3 regions of the Enterobacter sp. C3_dUdeg genome follow, and region 2 is predicted to be linked to each of the others. Evidence: predicted binding sites of a transcription regulator. Region 2 holds the regulator's gene; each other region holds the start of a gene.
The links. The regulator CRP, encoded in region 2, controls carbon source genes, mostly activating them, when cyclic AMP is high. The targets are predictions, from matches to a motif close to ATGTGANNNNNNTCACAT.
Positions count from the first base shown of each region.

Region 1: a site for CRP is predicted at 1,293-1,310, ahead of AC27FC_RS11780 (glycine dehydrogenase). Genes of this name have one in related genera too.
Region 3: a site for CRP is predicted at 1,872-1,889, ahead of rhaS (HTH-type transcriptional activator RhaS). Genes of this name have one in related genera too.

Region 1 is NZ_BAAKFX010000003.1:371,704-374,980, forward strand. It holds gene AC27FC_RS11765 (DUF4311 domain-containing protein) at 1-156, opposite strand, end outside; gene AC27FC_RS11770 (DUF4312 family protein) at 179-478, opposite strand; gene AC27FC_RS11775 (SFCGS family glycine-rich protein) at 481-843, opposite strand; gene AC27FC_RS11780 (glycine dehydrogenase) at 854-1,192, opposite strand; gene cybC (cytochrome b562) at 1,508-1,894, opposite strand; gene pmbA (metalloprotease PmbA) at 1,935-3,277, opposite strand, start outside.
Region 2 is NZ_BAAKFX010000005.1:40,692-43,968, forward strand. It holds gene AC27FC_RS14020 (YheU family protein) at 1-181, shown strand, start outside; gene AC27FC_RS14025 (phosphoribulokinase) at 212-1,081, shown strand; gene AC27FC_RS14030 (OsmC family protein) at 1,148-1,552, opposite strand; gene crp (cAMP-activated global transcriptional regulator CRP) at 1,864-2,496, shown strand; gene AC27FC_RS14040 (YccS/YhfK family putative transporter) at 2,554-3,277, shown strand, end outside.
Region 3 is NZ_BAAKFX010000014.1:44,598-47,874, reverse strand. It holds gene rhaR (HTH-type transcriptional activator RhaR) at 1-833, opposite strand, end outside; gene rhaS (HTH-type transcriptional activator RhaS) at 907-1,743, opposite strand; gene rhaB (rhamnulokinase) at 2,045-3,277, shown strand, end outside.

The sequences.
Region 1 (3,277 bases), on a different contig from region 2:
CGGATCCCCTTCACAGGAGTTCAGTTCCCCCAACGTACGAAACGCGCCCATACCCTGAGTGGTAGGCGCATGAAACATGCGTGCAGCCCCGGCGCCAACACCGACGCCAACCAGGCCGCCAATGATGAGCGATTTTATTAATATAATTAAGAACATCAGTCTGCCCTTTTATGAATAATCAGCGTTGCGTGACGAAATCCACCTGGTCAAGATTGATAGCGGTCACGTTGACGGTCACATCCAGCTCCACGCTGTAGGTGCGTCTTTCCCGGCGCAGAAAGAAGAACAGAAACGCTTCTTTTCGCACCGCTTCTTGCGCCTGAACGACCTGCACATCCTGTGGCTCAATACGCAGTAAGATATGCGGTGAGGCTTTCATCACCGCGGCCTGAACGTGGTTGAGCGCGTCGGCAAAGGCGCGCGCTTTGGCGTCGCCTTTGCCCTTCACTCTCACCGTGGTTGTGAACTGTTCTTTCATGCTTATGCGCCGTATTTCTTCTGCCACGCCTGTACCAGACGCTCGCCCAGCTCTTCTTTATCCATAAAGCCGAAGCCCAGCACGTTGCAGCCTTCGTTGATGGCGGTCACGCCCTCTTCCACCGAACGCATGCCGTATTTGGCCTTATAGCCATATTTGGTTTGGGCAGTGATGGCACCCGCGCCGCCGCTGCCGCAGAAGGAGATGCCGAAGGTGGCGTTTTCCGCTTTCATCACGTCGCCGAGCTTCATGTCCGCCGCCATGCCCGGTACGACCACCGCGCGTCCACCTGCTTTTTCCACACCGGCAGCCACTTTCTGACCTTTACCCAGGCGATCGCCAATCACGACTGTAATCTGTTCCATGTGTTGCTCCTTAAAGGTTGTCTTTCGCGACTTCAAAGTGAACGGAGAGCAGCCAGGCTTCTTCATCAGGAAGATTGCCAAACTGCGCGACCACTTCACGGGCGAGCCGCATTGAATCCGGTGAAATTTCGTCAAACAGCTCTGCTTCAACCTCCGGCAGCGGCTCGCCGGTCACGGACCGGTGCGCCATTGCGCGCACGTGGGAGGTGAGCATCTGCTCCTGTACCGCATTGGGGATGATGTTGTTTCGGGCCAGCAGGGCATAAACCTGCTGCAGCATGGTGTTCGCGAGCTGTTCTGTTTGCTCTGCCTGTTCCCCAACGTCGTTCATTACCGCTCCGTTAATCACTGGTCTTACCCCGTTAATGGCTCTGGAATAAAACTAACGTTGGGGGGGAATTGTTTGTAGCGAGTTGTTTTCCACTTCGAAGTGGAAAGGCGAGCCGCAGCAGTGATCTGTGCCACATAAATGCGGTCAATCTGAATTAATGACGGTATTTGCGTGATGAATATCACGTATTCCAGCGGCAAAACGCGCGCCGGGGAAACGAAACGTTCAGGCGCGGTGACGCAAAAATGTGATGGCGATAGGGTTTACTTATTACCGCGTAAAAAAAACGGGGGCCGCTGGCCCCCGCTGGTTGTTTGTCAGATGCGCGATCGGTTAACGGTATTTCTTGTGATAGGTGTTACGCGTCGTCACAAACTGCTCGGCCGCCGCCTGGGCTTCCTTCACTTTGCCTTCGTTAGCCAGCTTCAGCGCGCCGTCGATCTGGCCGACCAGCACGTCAAAGCCGTGGCGGTAGTCTTTCATCTCTGCGCTGTCTGCCGCTTTGCTTTCCAGCTTCGGAGGCGTCGCTTTTTGTGCGTCGAGCGCCGCTTCACGCATTTTGGTCAGCGCGTCTTTCATTTCAGCCGCATTGTCGGTTTTCTGCACCACCTTCAGGTTTTGACCGAGGATGCCCATGTCGTCTTCAAGATCGGCAGCAAACGCAGAAGAGCCAAGAACCAGCGTTGAAGCCGCGACGATCGCTAACAGATGTTTACGCATTGCTCACTTCCTTTTTATTATTAAAACGCCTTTACGGGTATTACTGACCGGCGATTTTCATTTCCGGCAGAAGTACAGAACCACACTGTATATTGCTACGTGTTTCAATATCGTTACCGACCGTAACGATATTGCGCCACATGTCCTTCAGGTTGCCGGCGATAGTAATTTCGCTCACCGGATACTGGATTTCGCCGTTTTCCACCCAGAAGCCCGCCGCGCCGCGCGAGTAGTCGCCGGTGATGCCGCTTACGCCCTGGCCCATTAGCTCGGTCACCACCAGCCCGGTGCCCATCTCTTTCAGCATCTGCTCAAAGTTCAGGCCCTGTCCGGCAATGCGCCAGTTGTGGATGCCGCCAGCGTGTCCGGTGCTTTTCAGCCCCAGCTTGCGCGCGGAGTAGTTGGTCAGCAGCCACTGGGTCAGAATACCGTCTTTGATGATATCGCGACGTTCGGTGCGCACGCCTTCGCTGTCGAACGGCGTGGAGGCCAGCCCTTTCAGCAGGTGCGGATGTTCTTCAATGGTGAGCCATTCCGGCAGGATCTGCTTGCCCAGCGAGTCGAGCAGGAAGGTCGATTTACGGTAAACCGAGCCGCCCGCGATAGCGCCCACCAGATGGCCAAACAGACCGGTCGCCACTTCGTTGGCAAAAATAACCGGGGCCTTCATGGTGGAGAGTTTACGCGGCGACAGGCGTGACAGCGTGCGTTCGGCACACTCTTTACCCACCCACTCAGGAGACTGCAAATCCCCCAGCGCGCGGCCAATGGTGTAGGCGTAGTCGCGCTCCATGTCACCGTTCTCTTCGGCGATCACGCAGCTGGAGAGAGAATGACGGGTGGAGCAGTAGCCCTGCAGCATGCCGTGGCTGTTGCCGAAGACTTTGATGCCGTAGTGGCTGTTGAAGCTGCCGCCTTCGGTATTGGTGATGCGCTTATCGGCCTGCAGGGAAGCCTGCTCGGCGCGCGCGGCCAGTTCGATCGCTTCGTCCGGGGTCACTTCCGCCGGGTGGAAAAGATCGAGATCCGGCGCGTCAAACGCCAGCAGGTCTTTATCCGCCACGCCTGCGTAAGGATCCGGGGAGGTATAACGGGCGATATCCAGCGCAGCCTGCACCGTGCGGGCAATGGCATCCGGGCTGAGATCGGTGGATGACGCGCTGCCTTTGCGATTCTGGTGATACACCGTGATCCCAAGCGCGCCATCGCTGTTGAATTCTACGTTCTCCACTTCACCATAGCGGGTACTCACGCTGATGCCGGTGGTTTTGCTGACCGCCACTTCGGCGCCATCTGATTTTTCTGAAGCAAGCATCAGCGCGGTGGAGACGGCTTCTTCAAGAATCTTACGCTGCGCTTCAACTTGTGAGGTTACTTTCATCG
Region 2 (3,277 bases):
CGATAATCTGATTGAAAGCTTTGTATTACGCGAAGGCACCGATTATGGTGAACAGGAACGCTCGCTTGAGCAAAAGGTCAACGATGTTAAGCGCCAGCTGAAAAGCGGCGACGTGGTGCTGGTGTGGTCAGAACTGCATGAGACGGTCAATATCATGCCCCGCAACGCGTTTCACGGCTGATCTTCCACCCTTTTCAGTCAGGGAGTTGCTATGTCTGCCAGACACCCGGTTATTGCCGTTACGGGGTCGAGTGGTGCGGGAACCACCACCACCAGCCTCGCATTTCGCAAGATTTTCGCCCAGCTGAATCTCCGTGCGGCGGAGGTCGAAGGCGACAGCTTTCACCGCTACACGCGTCCGGAGATGGACATGGCCATTCGTAAGGCGCGCGATTCGGGTAAACACATCAGCTACTTCGGCCCGGAGGCCAATGACTTCGGCCTGCTGGAACAAACCTTTATAGAGTACGGTAAGAGCGGCAAAGGGCAGTCCCGCAAGTATCTGCACACCTATGATGAAGCCGTACCCTGGAATCAGGTGCCGGGAACCTTTACCCCGTGGCAGCCGCTGCCGGAACCCACCGACGTCCTCTTTTACGAAGGATTGCACGGCGGCGTGGTCACGCCTCAACACGACGTGGCGCGCCACGTGGATCTGCTGGTCGGCGTGGTCCCTATCGTTAACCTGGAGTGGATCCAGAAGCTGACGCGCGACATGAGCGAGCGCGGCCATTCGCGAGAGGCGGTGATGGACTCCGTGGTGCGCTCCATGGAGGATTACATTAACTTCCTGACGCCGCAGTTCTCCCGCACCCATATCAACTTCCAGCGCGTGCCGACGGTGGATACCTCGAATCCGTTTGCCGCTAAAAGCATCCCGTCGCTGGACGAGAGCTTTGTGGTGATCCATTTCCGCAATCTCGAAGGCATTGATTACCCCTGGCTGCTGGCAATGCTGCAGGGCTCGTTTATTTCACACATGAATACGTTAGTCGTGCCGGGCGGAAAAATGGGGCTGGCGATGGAGCTCATCATGACGCCGCTGGTGGAGCGACTGATGGAAGGGAAGCAGATCGCGTGAGCATGTTCCCTCTCCCTGTGGGAGAGGGTTAGGGTGAGGGCATCAACACGCACGATGCCCCATCAATCACGCCTCGATCACTTCATACGAATGCGTGATTTTTACCGCTTTCTCCAGCATTAACGCCACCGAGCAGTACTTCTCCGCAGACAGGTCCACCGCACGCGAGACCGCCGCGTCTTTCAGCTCTTTACCGGTGACCACAAAGTGCAGGTTAATATGGGTGAACAGGCGTGGCGCCTCTTCGCGACGCTCTGACGTGAGTTTAACCTCACAATCCGTCACGTCATGACGTCCTTTTTGCAGAATCGACACCACATCAATTGCGCTGCATCCGCCTGCCGCCATCAGCACCATTTCCATTGGGCTGGGTGCTTTATCGCCGGAGTTACCGTCCATCAAAATCTGGTGTCCTGACGCGGACTCGCCCAGGAACGTTAAACCTTCAACCCATTTCACGCGCGCTTGCATATTCATTAACTCCAACGTTGCATTTTTGGTGACAGATTACGCGTGCGTTACATTTATCGCAATGGAAGGCGACCTGCATCATGCTGAAGCGAGACACCAGGAGACACGCGGCGAAAGCTATGCTAAAACACTCAGGATGCTACAGTAATACATTGACGTTACACGTGTATGCAGAGGACATCAAACTTTACTGGCTGCGAAACGTTACGGTAGCCGACTTCCCAGGGTATGGGTAAGAATTCGATTGCAACCCCAGAGTCCGGATGCATCTGATGACTCTGGTGACAGCTTATAACAGAGGATAACAGCGCATGGTGCTTGGCAAACCGCAAACAGACCCGACTCTCGAATGGTTCTTGTCTCATTGCCACATTCATAAGTACCCATCGAAGAGCACGCTGATTCACCAGGGTGAAAAAGCGGAAACGTTGTATTACATCGTTAAAGGCTCGGTGGCAGTGCTGATCAAAGATGAAGAAGGGAAAGAGATGATCCTTTCTTATCTGAACCAGGGCGATTTCATCGGTGAACTGGGCCTGTTTGAAGAGGGCCAGGAACGTAGCGCCTGGGTTCGAGCAAAGACAGCATGTGAAGTGGCTGAAATTTCTTACAAGAAGTTCCGTCAGCTGATTCAGGTTAACCCTGACATCCTGATGCGTCTTTCTTCCCAGATGGCGCGCCGTCTGCAGGTCACGTCAGAGAAAGTGGGTAACCTCGCCTTCCTGGACGTTACCGGCCGTATCGCACAAACCCTGTTGAACCTGGCGAAACAGCCAGACGCCATGACCCACCCGGACGGCATGCAAATTAAAATTACCCGTCAGGAAATTGGTCAGATCGTCGGCTGCTCCCGTGAAACAGTGGGCCGTATCCTGAAAATGCTGGAAGATCAAAACCTGATCTCCGCCCACGGTAAAACCATCGTGGTCTACGGAACGCGTTAATTCCGCTTAAACGGCGTGCCATCGCAAGGTGTCACGCCGTTTTTGTCTCTACTCCCCATGTGGCGCAGGCTGATCTATCACCCGGAAGTTAACTACGCACTGCGACAAACGCTGGTGTTGTGTCTTCCTGTGGCCATAGGCCTGATCCTCGGACATCTTCAACAAGGCCTGCTGTTTTCCCTCGTGCCCGCCTGCTGCAACATCGCCGGTCTGGACACGCCGCATAAGCGTTTTTTCAAACGCCTGATCGTTGGTGGCTGCCTGTTTGCGGGCTGTAGCCTCGCCGTACAACTCCTGCTTGCCCGGGATATCCCGCTGCCGCTGATCCTGACCGTACTTGCGATGACCCTTGGCGTCACGGCGGAAATCAGTTCGCTGCACGCTCGCCTGCTTCCCGCCTCGCTGATTGCGGCCATTTTCACGCTGAGCCTCGCCGGGAACATGCCGGTGTGGGAGCCGCTGCTGATCTACGCCTTGGGGACATTATGGTACTGGCTGTTTAACTGGTTTTGGTTCTGGCTGTGGCGTGAGCAGCCGCTGCGTGAATCCCTGAGCCTGCTCTATGTGCAGCTTGCGGATTACTGCGAAGCCAAATACACCCTGCTCACCCAGCATACCGACCCGGAAAAATCCTTACCGCCGCTGCTGACGCGCCAGCAGAAGGTGGTGGATCTCATAAGCCAGTGCTATCAGCAGCTGCATATGCTCGCCGCCAACAAGAACCACGAGTACAAGCGGCTGCTGCGCACCTTCCAGGTCGGGCTGGATCTACAGGAGCATA
Region 3 (3,277 bases), on a different contig from region 2:
CTGCGATGACGCCACTGTACCGGCGTCATCCCCACCTCGCGGTTAAACACCACCGAAAAGTAGTTACTGTCCTCAAAGCCGCAGCGCATCGCCACATCACTGACCATCCACTCCGTATGCTGGAGGAGATATTGTGCATGGCAGATGCGCAGCTGGCGCAGGTAGTGGTTCACCGTCATCCCGGTCAGGGTGCGGAAATGCTGGCGCAACGCGCGCTCGCTGCACTGTTCCTGCTCGCAGAATTTATCCAGTACAAAGTTTTTATTCAGGCTGCCCGCAAGCCGGGTGATGAGCTTATCCAGCAGCGCTTCCTGCGTTGTGGCGGAGGGGTTATCAGTGGCGTAACGATGGCGCTTCAACGTCATCACCAGCTGGGCGAAAAGCAACTCCGCCAGCTGGTTAGCAACGGGGTCGTTCTTCTGGCTCTCCTGCTCCAGTTGAGAAATAACCTGCCGTACCTGAGCCATGCCGCTACTGCTTAAGCGCCAGTGCGGAGAACCCTTAGCATCAAGAAAGCCCGGAATGCTCGCGGCCCAGTCCACGTTAAGCTTGAGCCTGTCCGGACAGTAAATAACGTTTTGCAGCACCAGGTCGTTAACCGAGGCGTAGGAGTGTTTATCATCCGCGCGAATGTAGAACAGGTCTCCGCGCGTGATGCGGTAGGGGCGGTCGTTGAGGATGTGCAGGCCGTTACCGCGCCAAACCAGCACCAGCTCGCAAAACTCGTGGGTATGTTCGGCAAAGACGTCCTGCGGGTAGCGATCGGCCACCGTGACGGCCTGACTCGCGGAGGCAAAAAAATCATCTTTGCGAAGAATTAACTGAGCAGCCACACCACGACCTCTACGCCGAATAACCTGACACTATTAGCTTTTTTGCGGAAATAAAACGGTGACTGCCCTCGCGTTACTGAAGCATCGCGTCTTTTCCCTGGCGAATATCGCGCGGAGACCAGTTAAATTCCCGGCGAAACAGCGTTGAAAAGTGATTGCTGTCGCCAAAACCGCAGCAATAGGCAATATCCGTGACGCTATCGTCGGTATGACGTAAAAGATGACGCGCTTTGATCAGGCGCAGACGGTTAAGGTAGCGTTGCGGCGTCAGTCCGGTGTGCTGTTTAAGCTGGCGATGCAGGGTACGCAACGACAGGGAAAAATCATCCGCAAGCGTTTCCCAGCAGACATCCTCGGCAAAATGTTCTTCCAGCCAGGCCATCAGATGGTTCAGGCGCGCGTTGTTATCTTCCAGCCCTTCCACCAGGCTGCTGCGGCGCAGCAGCACCAGAAGCTGCATAAACAGCAATTCGCGCGTGGCAATGGCGTGCGTCTCCTGCCCGTCCTCGCTCTTCTCCATCTGGCTCACCAGCTGACGCACCTGCTGCAGGATGGACTGATTCACCCGCCAGTGCGACGGATAGTGTCCGTCTTGCTCCTGGGGCAACAGCTGGCTCAGCCCCGAAAGAAACTGGAACGCGTCCGGGGAACGGTAAAGCACATTCGTCAGACACAGGTTGTCGGTATGTTCATACAGGTGCCGGTCGTGGTCGCGCACGAAGCACACCGTACCGCCGCTGATGGTATAAGGCTGGCCATTGAAAACATGAATACCCGTCCCGCGCTCAACAATCACAATTTCGTGAAAATCATGATGATGCTCCGGGAACGCAGCCTGAGGAAGCCGTGGCTCAATCGCGACAGGCGAACCTCCTGAAGGAAAAAAATCCACGCAGTGCAGTACGGTCATAACGGCCCCCACCAATGAAAAATGTTCTCAAAATAGTAATTAAGGCCTCCCACACTCACCTTCAATTTTTGGCAGTAAACCTCGCAAAAGCTGTCCATTTTTCAAGAAACAGGGGGAAAGATCGGGAAATGCGCCCAGCGTCACACTGCCTGAGCATCCCGTCACTGCTGGAAACTGTGAACGCCCTCACATTCACCTTTGCTTTCTTGCCAGCGCGAGATTTGGCCTGTCAGTGGTGAGAAGGTGACTTTTTCTTCCCTTTTTTACACTCACCGCTAATGACTTAAGAAAGGACCCGACCATGACTTTTCGCCATTGTGTGGCTGTCGATTTAGGCGCATCCAGCGGCCGCGTAATGCTCGCGAGCTGGGACCGTGAGCAGCACGCGCTTTCGCTTCGCGAAATGCACCGTTTCGCCAACTGCCTGCAAAAGCAGGACGGTTTTGATACCTGGGATATCGATGCCCTGGAGGCAGAGATCCGTACCGGACTGAACAACGTCTGCAACGGTGGCATTCGCATCGACAGCATCGGCATTGATACCTGGGGCGTGGACTACGTTCTGCTTGATAGCCATGGCGAGCGCGTCGGCTTGCCGGTTTCTTATCGCGACAGCCGTACCGACGGCCTGATGGCGAACGCTATCGCCCAGCTTGGCAAGGACAACATCTACGGGCGCAGCGGCATTCAGTTTCTGCCGTTTAACACGCTTTATCAGCTGCGTGCCCTGGTCGAGCAACAGCCGGAGCTGGTCGCGGACGTGGCTCATGCGCTGCTGATCCCGGACTACCTGAGCTATCGCCTGACCGGCAACATGAACTGGGAATATACCAACGCCACCACCACGCAACTGGTCAATATCAACTCGGATAGCTGGGATGAACATCTGCTGGCCTGGACGGGGGCGTCGCCTTCCTGGTTCGGCACACCCACCCACCCGGGTAACGTGATCGGTCACTGGATTTGCCCCCAGGGGAACGCAATCCCTGTCGTTGCCGTCGCCAGCCACGATACCGCCAGCGCGGTAATAGCGTCCCCACTTGCAAGCAAAGACGCGGCTTACCTCTCGTCCGGCACCTGGTCGCTGATGGGCTTTGAGAGCAAAACCCCGTACGCCAGCGATGCCGCGATGGCCGCAAACATTACCAACGAAGGCGGTGCCGAAGGCCGCTACCGCGTACTGAAAAACATCATGGGGCTGTGGCTGCTCCAGCGGGTGCTGAAAGAGCAAAACATTACCGACCTGCCCGCGCTTATCGCCGAAACCGAGAAGCTGAAGGCCTGTACGTTCCTGATCAACCCGAACGATGACCGCTTTATCAACCCGGCGCACATGAGCGCCGAAATTCAGGCCGCCTGCGTCGAGGGCGGGCAGCCGGTGCCGTCGAGCCCTTCAGAACTGGCGCGCTGCATTTTTGACAGCCTCGCCCTGCTGTATGCCGACATCCTCAGCGAGCTGGCGAGCCTTCGCGGAAAACCGTTTAGCCAGCTGCATATCGTGGGCGGCGGCTGCCAGAACCAGCTGCTGAACCAG